Regions from separate parts of the Paenibacillus vortex V453 genome, predicted to be linked through region 2. Evidence: riboswitches for the same ligand, from Rfam matches in the RefSeq annotation. Region 2 holds a riboswitch; the other holds the start of a gene.
What was found. Region 2 has a riboswitch for cyclic di-AMP ahead of PVOR_RS18815 (C40 family peptidase). Riboswitches for the same ligand answer to the same signal wherever they lie in the genome.

Region 1 (4,656 bases), on a different contig from region 2:
GGCAGGCTGGTTCCTGTACGCCTATCTGATTCGGATATCCCTGCTCTATATGCAGTTTGGCCGTATCGGTGATTCCGGTATGATCAGCTCTATTCTAACTCTCTTCAACAATCTGGGCACGGCAGTCCTCCTGTCCATAACCGTGGGCGGTGCCGCCGTTGTTATACTTCTGCTCCTTAGCTCTGCCTCACTCATCTGGGCAGGACTGATCGGTTTAATTATTCAGCAGGCCTCCTATTTTCTAAATGGACTTTTCCAAATTTGGGTAATTTCCTCCCAGTATCATCTGTGGAAATCATCATCCTCACAGCACTCCTAGAAGTTACATTTCGTTACAATAGTATGATCGACAGGCTCGCGAATAAACTGTAACCGGAAGCGACATGGATCTTAATCCCTGCCATTTTTACAGAAAATAGGATTTCATTTATCCTCCATATTACAAATTTCAGAGCGCGAAATTACAAAAAAAACCGTTCCAGCATGACTGGGACAGGTTTTTTTGTTTAAATATACACTTTCCTCGTTTGCCAAAATGTTAATACTCTGCTAAAATAACGAATATGTTAGTAACAACTTTGTCATCTTTACTGTAACTTTTGCTGGAACTATGTTATTTCGTTAATCATGTTGGAACGTCAGACGTCAATGAATGGGTTCATCAACATTTTAAGGAGCCGAATTCCCATATCGATTGGGAAGCGGGGGATCCGTTTTGGGTGAATTGATCTCGCAAGAGAGGGATCATAGGGGACCTTCAACCGAACCCTTAAGCTAACCTCGCAGGCATTGGAAGGAGCATTTCGTTTTGAAAAAGAAGTTAACGGCCGTTTCTCTCGGCCTGGCCCTCGCGCTCACATTAGGGACCGGAAGCGCTTTCGCCGATTCCAAATTAAATACCGCAATCAAACCAGCCATTGGTGTATCTTATAAAACAGGTGGAACCACAACAAATGGTTTTGACTGCTCCGGCTTCACCACCTATGTTTACAAGAAGCTTGGTCTCAGCCTGCCACGAACATCTACCGCTCAATACAAGGTAGGTACGGCAGTATCCAAGAGCAATTTGAAAGCTGGCGATCTCGTGTTCTTTAACACATCCGGTAAAGGTGTATCTCATGTGGGTATTTATGTTGGGGGTGGAAAGTTCGCTCATTCCTCATCTTCTCGCGGTGTCATTGTCAGTCCGCTAAGCCAAAGCTATTACGCACAGCGCTATGTGGGCGCTAAGCGAGTGATGAGTCAAAGCACGTACAAATCTGTAGCTGTAAACTACAACTAATTGGAACTTTATTGATTTATCCTTATAAGAGAGCCCTGGAGTTTTGAGATTGTGCCGATCTCACCCAGCGGCTTTTTTCTTTTGTTCACTGTGTATACCTCTATAACGTTTGGGACAACGAAAAAGTTCCCGCTTTTCAAAAAAAATATAAATTTTATTAATCCAGAAACAACTTCATCAGCATTATTGGCAGCCCTTCATAAAGATCCTTACCTTTTATATACCCTTCCCGGCCTTCATTAAACGCATATTGGAAAATAATTGATTATACCTGACACTTCGACAGCTGATGCTATTGAATAATAGCGAAAGTCATCAAGAAATAATTGCCAAGCTTGTTTGCTGTCTGATAGAATGGGTACAGTAACAACTTTGTCATTAATGTAAGTGCTTTAATACATAGATTACGATTGCCGAATTCCCATGGATATGGGAAGCGGGGGAACCATTTACGGGTGAATTGATCTTGCTGTCAAGGGATCATAGGGGACCTTCAACCGAACCCTCAAGCTAACCTCGCAGGCAGCGGAAGGAGCTCTTCATGCTGAAGAAGACGTTATCAGCGGCAGCCCTGAGTATTACGTTACTGTTCACTTCAGGCATTGGCAGCGTGTTTGCCGATAGTGCGCTGGACCAGGAAATTGATAAGGTATTGGGTACAAGATATAGTTATGGAGGTACAACCACGAGCGGATTTGACTGCTCCGGTTTTACCATGTATGTGTATGCCAAACTCGGCCTGAAGCTCCCGCATCAATCCGGCTCTCAATTCGATATGGGGACAAGCATAACCCGCAAAGATCTGCGGGCTGGCGATTTGGTGTTCTTCAATACAACGGGGAGCGGTATATCCCATGTTGGCATTTATGTAGGCGATGGCAAGTTCGCCCATGCTTCGTCGAATCGAGGTGTCGTCATCAACCGACTTGCTGAGGATTACTATGATCAGCGTTACGTCGGTGCCAAACGCATCATGAGTGATGATAAGTATGAACAATCGGCCGATACATCATCTTAGATGATAGAGGCTGACGATCCAGTGCACAGACCTACTGCCCGTTAAAGGAGAGCCCGCCTCTCTTTGACGGGCTTTTTCATGCAGCTCGCTCCCTTATATAAAGGGTACATGGATAATATACGAATGGAGGAAACTACCAATGGATGTTACCCCTATTTCATTTCGCGCCGTCATCATGCGTGAGGAACACGCTGAAGAAATATGCACCTGGTCCTATCCCCCCTCCTTACGATATCTATGGCTTCCTTCCTTGGGAGCAGATGAAAGGGCTCGAGGTGGAATTTGGCGATCCGATCATACGCCAGCAGCAATATATCTCGATTCTGGATGACCAGGATTCTCTGTGGGGGTTTGCCCAGCTGTTTCCCATACACGAAGTGACACGGATCGGGCTTGGCATGCGGCCTGATTGGTGCGGGCGTGGAATGGGTAAACGATTTATGCAGACCATAACGCAGGAGGCCAGGCGCAGGAGGCCTACGGATGAGATTGATCTGGAAGTAATGACCTGGAATGAGCGTGCGATCCGTGCTTATGAAGGGGCGGGATTTCGCATCACCGATACGTATGAGCGGCTTACTCCGCAGGGAAAAGGCATTTTCCACTGTATGGTGTATGAGCCTCCAGCAAATGAGGAATAGTAAGCTTGTCTATATGAAAAAGCACAAATTTGTGTATTTTTTATGAAGCCTCTTTGGATCGTTGCTTTTTTTGTCACAACTGGCTATGCTGTCTAGGGATGTTGGTTTATAATGGAGACAAGTGCAAAAGTGCAGTATACATAGAAGGGACGATATGACGATGCAAAAATGGATCATGAGCGGATTGTTCTTCGTCGCATGTGCGTTGGCTATCGCGCTGATGTTTACGCTCCCGGGTAAGGAACAGGTAGCCCAGGAAGAGAAGCCGACCATGCCGGAAGTGACTCTCGATGCTGCCGCAGCGGAAGCCACACTGAAAGCAAGCTGCATTAGCTGTCACGGTGACCAGCTTCAAGGCGGCGCTGGACCAGCTCTGAATCAGGTAGGCGGACATATGGATGCGGATGCCATCTTCAACGTTGTAACCAAAGGTCGTAAAGGAATGCCTTCCTTTAAAGATCAGCTGAAGCCTGAAGAAATCGCAAACATCGCGCTGTACCTTGCTGAGAAAAAATAAAATCAGCTTACACGCAAAACACGCTTGATATCCGGAGAACCTACCGGTGCAAGCGTGTTTTTACATTAATTGGGGCCTATGGCGATTCTAACATCCTCATTGTCTCCCGCTTCTATTACTCCGCCTTGCTGTCCTTGGAACGACTCTTCTCGTAGGCCTCGTTAAATTGCTGCGCTTCCTTAATATCCACAGCCGTAATGCCGCCGTCATCCCATGAAGTAAGACGCAGCGTAACAACTTTATAATCTATGGTGATGTAGGGGTGATGTCCGAAAGCTTCCGAAATAGCTGCCACTTCATCAACAAAAGCGATTCCCTTCATGAAGGAGGAAAAGGTATACTTTCGTACAATCCATCTCCCTTGCTCAAACTCCCAACCCTCAAGCTTTTCCAGATGAGCCTCTACTTCTTGCTGCGTATAAAGCATCTTTTATCTTCCTCCCCGAAAAAAACCTATCGTAAAGCAGACTGACACATTGTATTGGCATTCTGTCATCTATTCTATTCTGCCCAGTATCTGTTCATAACTGACGTGATTATACAAGAGCTACAAAGGCCAGTTCTTCTTCACCAATCAAAATATGTATTCGATGGTTGGTCTGGTCATGCATGACAACGCCGCTGCCCACGCTAATAACCGGTTCGGTACCCAAAGCGTAGAACAGATCCTCTGCCAGCGCCTCATGAACCTCCGTTTTCTCGGCCTCGCCCAGATTGTTCCATTCCTCCGCTTCCATTTCAAAGAAGACATAGCTGTCGGAAATTCTCCCAACTGCTTCCGTTAATTCTGCCAGAATTTCGCCGTAATCTCTTCCGTGCTTAACGCCCATCTCGATCACTCCTTTCCTTGCCGTACTTAGCCTCGTTTCCCTTCCTTCCATTATACCGGAAATTAACAACTAAAAAAAAAAGCCCGACCTGACGATAAATAGGATAACGCCCCACAAAAGGCGCCCGGTTCTCCATGAGAGCCGCTCTGACGAATGGATTCGTTATTTTATTTCTCACGGATGAGGTGTGGTATGGAAATTTCAACAATTATAGGCTTAATCATCGGTATCGTCGCGGTAGTGGTGGGCATGCTTCTGAAAGGCGCCTCCCTTCTCGCTCTGTATAATCCGGCAGCCTATCTAATCATTCTTGGCGGCACGGCAGCAACCTTATTCATCGGGTTTCCACTAGTCGAGCTGAAAAAGAT
Region 2 (4,656 bases):
CAGTGAATAGCCGAGAGGGGATTGTCATTCATGGAACGAATTTGCCGGAATGGACCAATGTCCCCCTCAAAGCCTGGATGGAGCGTGAGCTGCATACGGAAGTTCAGGTGCTGAACGACGCCAATGCAGCCGCGTGGGGGGAATATGTAAGAGGAGCCGGCAGAGGTTCAACTAACATGGTGTATGTGACGCTGAGTACAGGCATTGGTTCAGGAATCGTGCTGGACGGCAAGCTGTTTCTGGGCAGTAATTCTTTTGCAGGCGAACTCGGGCATCATATCATCGATCCGAGCGGTCCCAGATGCAATTGCGGAAGTCATGGCTGCTGGGAGGTATTTGCCTCGGGGACAGCGATCGGCCATGCAGCGTCCCAGCGGATGCTCGATCAGCCGAGCGTGATCAGAGAGCTGGCTGCAGCAGATGGGGGAGTGAATGCAAAGCACGTATTTGAAGCTAAGCGTCTTCAGGACCCTGTAGCGGTGGAGGTCATCGACCGTGCTATTTATTACATGGCACTAGGTCTGGTTAATGTCATTCACAGCTTCAACCCGGACCGCATCGTAATTGGCGGAGGTGTCAGCAGAGCAGGAGAGCTGCTGTTCCCGCAGCTGCGGGAAATGACAGATAAACTGGTCATGCCGTCCTATTTAGGCACGTACGAGATCGTTCCGGCCGGTCTGCGGGATGATGTGGGTCTGGTTGGTGCCGCAGCCTTGTTCCGGTGATGACAAATGCAATGCTTGGGTAGTGGATAGAGCAGTGGATGGAATAAAGCTTAGATAGAGTTCATTTGGCAGGGAAATAGAATTGGAATTAGACGGGTCTTATAGCCAGTAGTTATAAAAAAGCCGCCCATAGAAGGGCGGCTTTCATTATGTATCAGGGAAGCGGGAAACGGGGCGATCTTTTTTTTTGCTATTGGGGAGTCCGTCACATGTAATGAGTGATAAGTGTGAACCGTAAACCGTCATCCGTTTGTGCATAGGATTCGACTTTTTGGTTTTCTTATGGTTTGTTTGTATCCGACAAACAAGCGGTTGCCCGCACTTTCCCGCCCGCCGGCGGTAACCGCCGGCTCCAAACCCGCACGTGAGGAATACCTGTAGGCTTGGAGCCGGCGGCTGCCGTTACCCCATATACTTCGATGCGTCAAACGATATCATGGCGTTATGATTGGCATGTTCTATCAGTGACGAGAGTTTGGTTACCTCGCGTTCCTTCTTGCGCGCTGCCGCCTGATAAGCTTCAGGATCATACAGAGCGACGTTGAACAGCGTCGTGGCGTTGTCTCCGCTTCCCCGGCTGCTTTGACGCTCAAGCTTCTTGCGAGAGCCGAGGTGTGCAAGCTGTCCGATATCACCGCGAATGTGTTTCGCCAGCTCGATTGCTTCCATGATCGTTATGTCGGAACCATTCCAGGAGATCGTCTTCGTTGTGTTGGAGAGGGCCATCAGCAAATCCAGTTTTCTGAAATCCGCCGCCGCCGCTTCAATCTCTTCCGTAATGACATCTACACTCCGCGCGGGATACTCAGCCGTTTCTCCTTTTTCAATGATCGTACTGCTGTTATTCAGACGCTCCGACGCCAGCTGGCTCATAAGACGATGAATTGCTGCCCGTACGGCTAAAGCTTCAGCCATTGTGATTTGACTCATTCGTAATGGATCACCTCTATGATTTCTTTTCTGATATAGTTAAACGCAGGATCCTGTAAAAAGTTGCTAAACGTTTTAAGAAAATGGAGTAAGAGGAATACGCTAGAGTTACATAATTGTCATGACTATGTGAGATTGTTAACAGGAATCAGGCTGCGAAATTCGATTATTCCGACAGCGGGTAACATAAAACGATAGATTCTTAGGATATTATTGACAGCATCCTTGCTTGTATACTATATTAAGAGAAGTTACAAAATGTTAATGAATTTTTGCCGAATTTCGTTTGTGAAAACGGGGGAACCGTCTTGGGTGAATTATTCTTGTACTAAAGAGAGTATAGGGAACCTTCAACCGAACCCTTAGCTAACTCCGTAGGCATCGAAGGAGAGAACATATTTTGAAGAAATTTGTCATCACATTGCTTGGGTCTGCAATTATTTTTTCTTCAGGTGCCGTAACAGCATTTGCTGATCAACAACCGAACTTTCAGCATCAAGTGAAACAATTGGTAGGAACTCCATATAAATGGGGCGGAACGACCACCAGTGGATTTGATTGCTCAGGATTTATACTGTACATGTTTAGAAATTTTGATATAGATCTTCCACGCACATCCCAAAGCCAGGCTAAAGCCGGGGTTTATGTGGATCGCGAAGACCTGCGGGTTGGAGATCTGGTGTTCTTCAATACAAGCGGCAGCGGAATTTCGCATGCAGGAGTTTACATTGGCGAAGGTCAATTTGCGCATGCTTCCAGCAGCAAGGGTGTAAGAATCAGCAAGCTTAGCGATTCTTATTATGAGCCGCGTTATGTAACGGCGCGTCGTGTACTGAGTCAAGAAAACTATGCGAAACTGGTAGGCAGTCCAAGCTAATTGAGAGACGCAGTTTTTCGGGAAGTATAATACATATTAAGAAAGCCTGACAAAGATCCATCTTTGTCAGGCTTTCTTTTATTGAGGGATGCTAGACCTGATCACTTTATTCCTTTACAACAGAAGCATTCACAGCGCCTTCCATCTGATTATTATAAGTCCGGAATAGTCCCAGACGCCAGAAGGCGGCTCCCTTTAGATCATAGCGCTTGGCGAGACCCAGCTTATCATCTACGGAAGACGGAGTTTCACTGCTTAAGCTGATGCCGAGCAGGAGCTTTTGCTTAGGAACACCCGCTTGGAGTGCAAGCTGAATCGCCTGATCTACAAGACTGTTAGGCTCGGGTACCTGCGATTTGGTGCCGACCGGGTTGTACTGATAAGCCATAATGATGAGATCATCTGCTATGGAGGCAAGAGTCTTGTAATCATAGCCTTTATAAGCACTGTTCAATGGCGGCACGGCCAATGACAGGGAGATGTCCTTCGGTAAAAAAGCCTTCAGCTGTTTGACATAATCGTTAAGCAGCTTCTGCTGCTGCCCTGCATCCAATTTAAAGCCGAGCCCTTCAAAATCGAGAACAACTCCGCCGAAGCCGTTGTCCGTAACGGCTGTCGTTATGCCCTCAATCGATTTCTGCCGAAGGGTGCTGTCACTCAGAACCTTGGTCAGTTCACCATTACCATCCAAAGCATAAACCATAAGATGCGGTTTAATGTTCTGATCCGCTGCATCCGCCACAATGGATTGTGGCGTTACATCACCGGCAGATGCAGGCAAGCGGTACTCTTTACCCTCAAGCGTAAATTGACCTTCGCGGTCGATGCGGCTCCACCCGAAAGCGACTGAGTTCATGGAAGGTATTATATCGCGTTCCTGATAGGATTCTAGAGCATAGAAGGCTCTCAAATGCATCTCCCGCTGCGGAGATGTCAGGGAAACCGTACGCGTAGCCTGGTTCCAGCCCACGTCGACACCGAATTGGCTGCTGAACGAGCTGAGCGGAATCAGCACGCGCCCTTCCCGCTGTACTGGTGGTGCCGCGAGCGTAACTTTTTTCCCGTTCACGGTTGCAGTTTTACTGCCCACCTGCAGCAATACCTCCGTTGCTTGCCCCTTCAGGCTGCCGATCGCTTTCACCGTTTGCGTCTTGCTGTTCCAGGTGATCTCAATTCCGAGCGCTTCGCCAACGGTCCGGAATGGAACATAAGTGACACCGTTGTCTATCCTCGGAGCAGCATCAAATTTCAGTGGAACATCATCCAGCATGACCGCAATAACCGGTCCTGCGGCGGCATTACTGATATTCGTGGCAGTACCCAGCAAGGATAGGGCCAGAACGGTGGCGGCCGCTGTTTTTCCTACATGTTTATGTAACATACTCCGTATTCCTCCAACTCATCATATAATAGTAGATTGGCCTTGCATGGAATGGTAATCTAGTATATGCAATTATAGCAAAATTTTCATAGAGTTCCAATTACATGATGTCATAGAATAGATAAGAGCAGGCATGTTGATTTTTTAAACTTTCAAGTATAATAAATACAGGAATTCATACATAACCTGATGATTACATGCATAGGGGGACAACGGCGTGTTTAAATTCTGGAAGAATAAAAAGGGTAGTGAACGCGGAGATACATCGTTGAGTACGGAAGGAGAACCGATTGAGGCTGTACCGGATCTGATTATCGAGCTTACGGGACGAGAGATTCAGCGTAATGTGGCGCCTGTTCTTGGTATGACCGTGCTGGATCTTGCGGAGCGGAATGACGTGGATTGGAACTCCTTTTGCAAAAGAGGGACTTGCGCGCGCTGCCGCTGCTTGGTGGCGGAGGGTATTCAATATTTGTCCGAGCCGAACCTTGCGGAAGAGGGGCGCCTTGATCCGGAAGAGATTGAGGAAGGCTACCGTTTGGGATGTCAGAGCCGTATCGAAGCGGTGGGTCCCATCAAAATCAGGCATGCTCCGTACTTTTGAACGATATTATCTGGCGACTATTTTTTGAGTTGCAGATTAGAATAGCTATTCAATACACTGAGCGAAATTTTCAAAGGCTTATTCCAACTTGAATGATAAGGAGGGCAGGCCTTTTTTGCATGCTTTTTTTAATCGCGAA

Region 1: linked by a shared signal. The riboswitch ahead of PVOR_RS02380 (C40 family peptidase) and the one ahead of PVOR_RS18815 (C40 family peptidase) in region 2 are both predicted to bind cyclic di-AMP.

What each region holds. Positions count from the first base shown of each region.
Region 1 is NZ_ADHJ01000005.1:14,323-18,978, reverse strand. It holds gene PVOR_RS02390 (hypothetical protein) at 1-319, shown strand, start outside; cyclic di-AMP (ydaO/yuaA leader) riboswitch at 666-804, shown strand; gene PVOR_RS02385 (C40 family peptidase) at 809-1,282, shown strand; cyclic di-AMP (ydaO/yuaA leader) riboswitch at 1,684-1,822, shown strand; gene PVOR_RS02380 (C40 family peptidase) at 1,827-2,300, shown strand; partial or broken gene PVOR_RS02375 (GNAT family N-acetyltransferase) at 2,440-2,941, shown strand; gene PVOR_RS02370 (c-type cytochrome) at 3,102-3,458, shown strand; gene PVOR_RS02365 (4a-hydroxytetrahydrobiopterin dehydratase) at 3,574-3,885, opposite strand; gene PVOR_RS02360 (hypothetical protein) at 3,995-4,288, opposite strand; gene motA (flagellar motor stator protein MotA) at 4,481-4,656, shown strand, end outside.
Region 2 is NZ_ADHJ01000037.1:222,720-227,375, reverse strand. It holds gene PVOR_RS18825 (ROK family protein) at 1-725, shown strand, start outside; gene PVOR_RS18820 (hypothetical protein) at 1,128-1,655, opposite strand; cyclic di-AMP (ydaO/yuaA leader) riboswitch at 1,919-2,052, shown strand; gene PVOR_RS18815 (C40 family peptidase) at 2,056-2,532, shown strand; gene PVOR_RS18810 (stalk domain-containing protein) at 2,639-3,913, opposite strand; gene PVOR_RS18805 (2Fe-2S iron-sulfur cluster-binding protein) at 4,131-4,517, shown strand.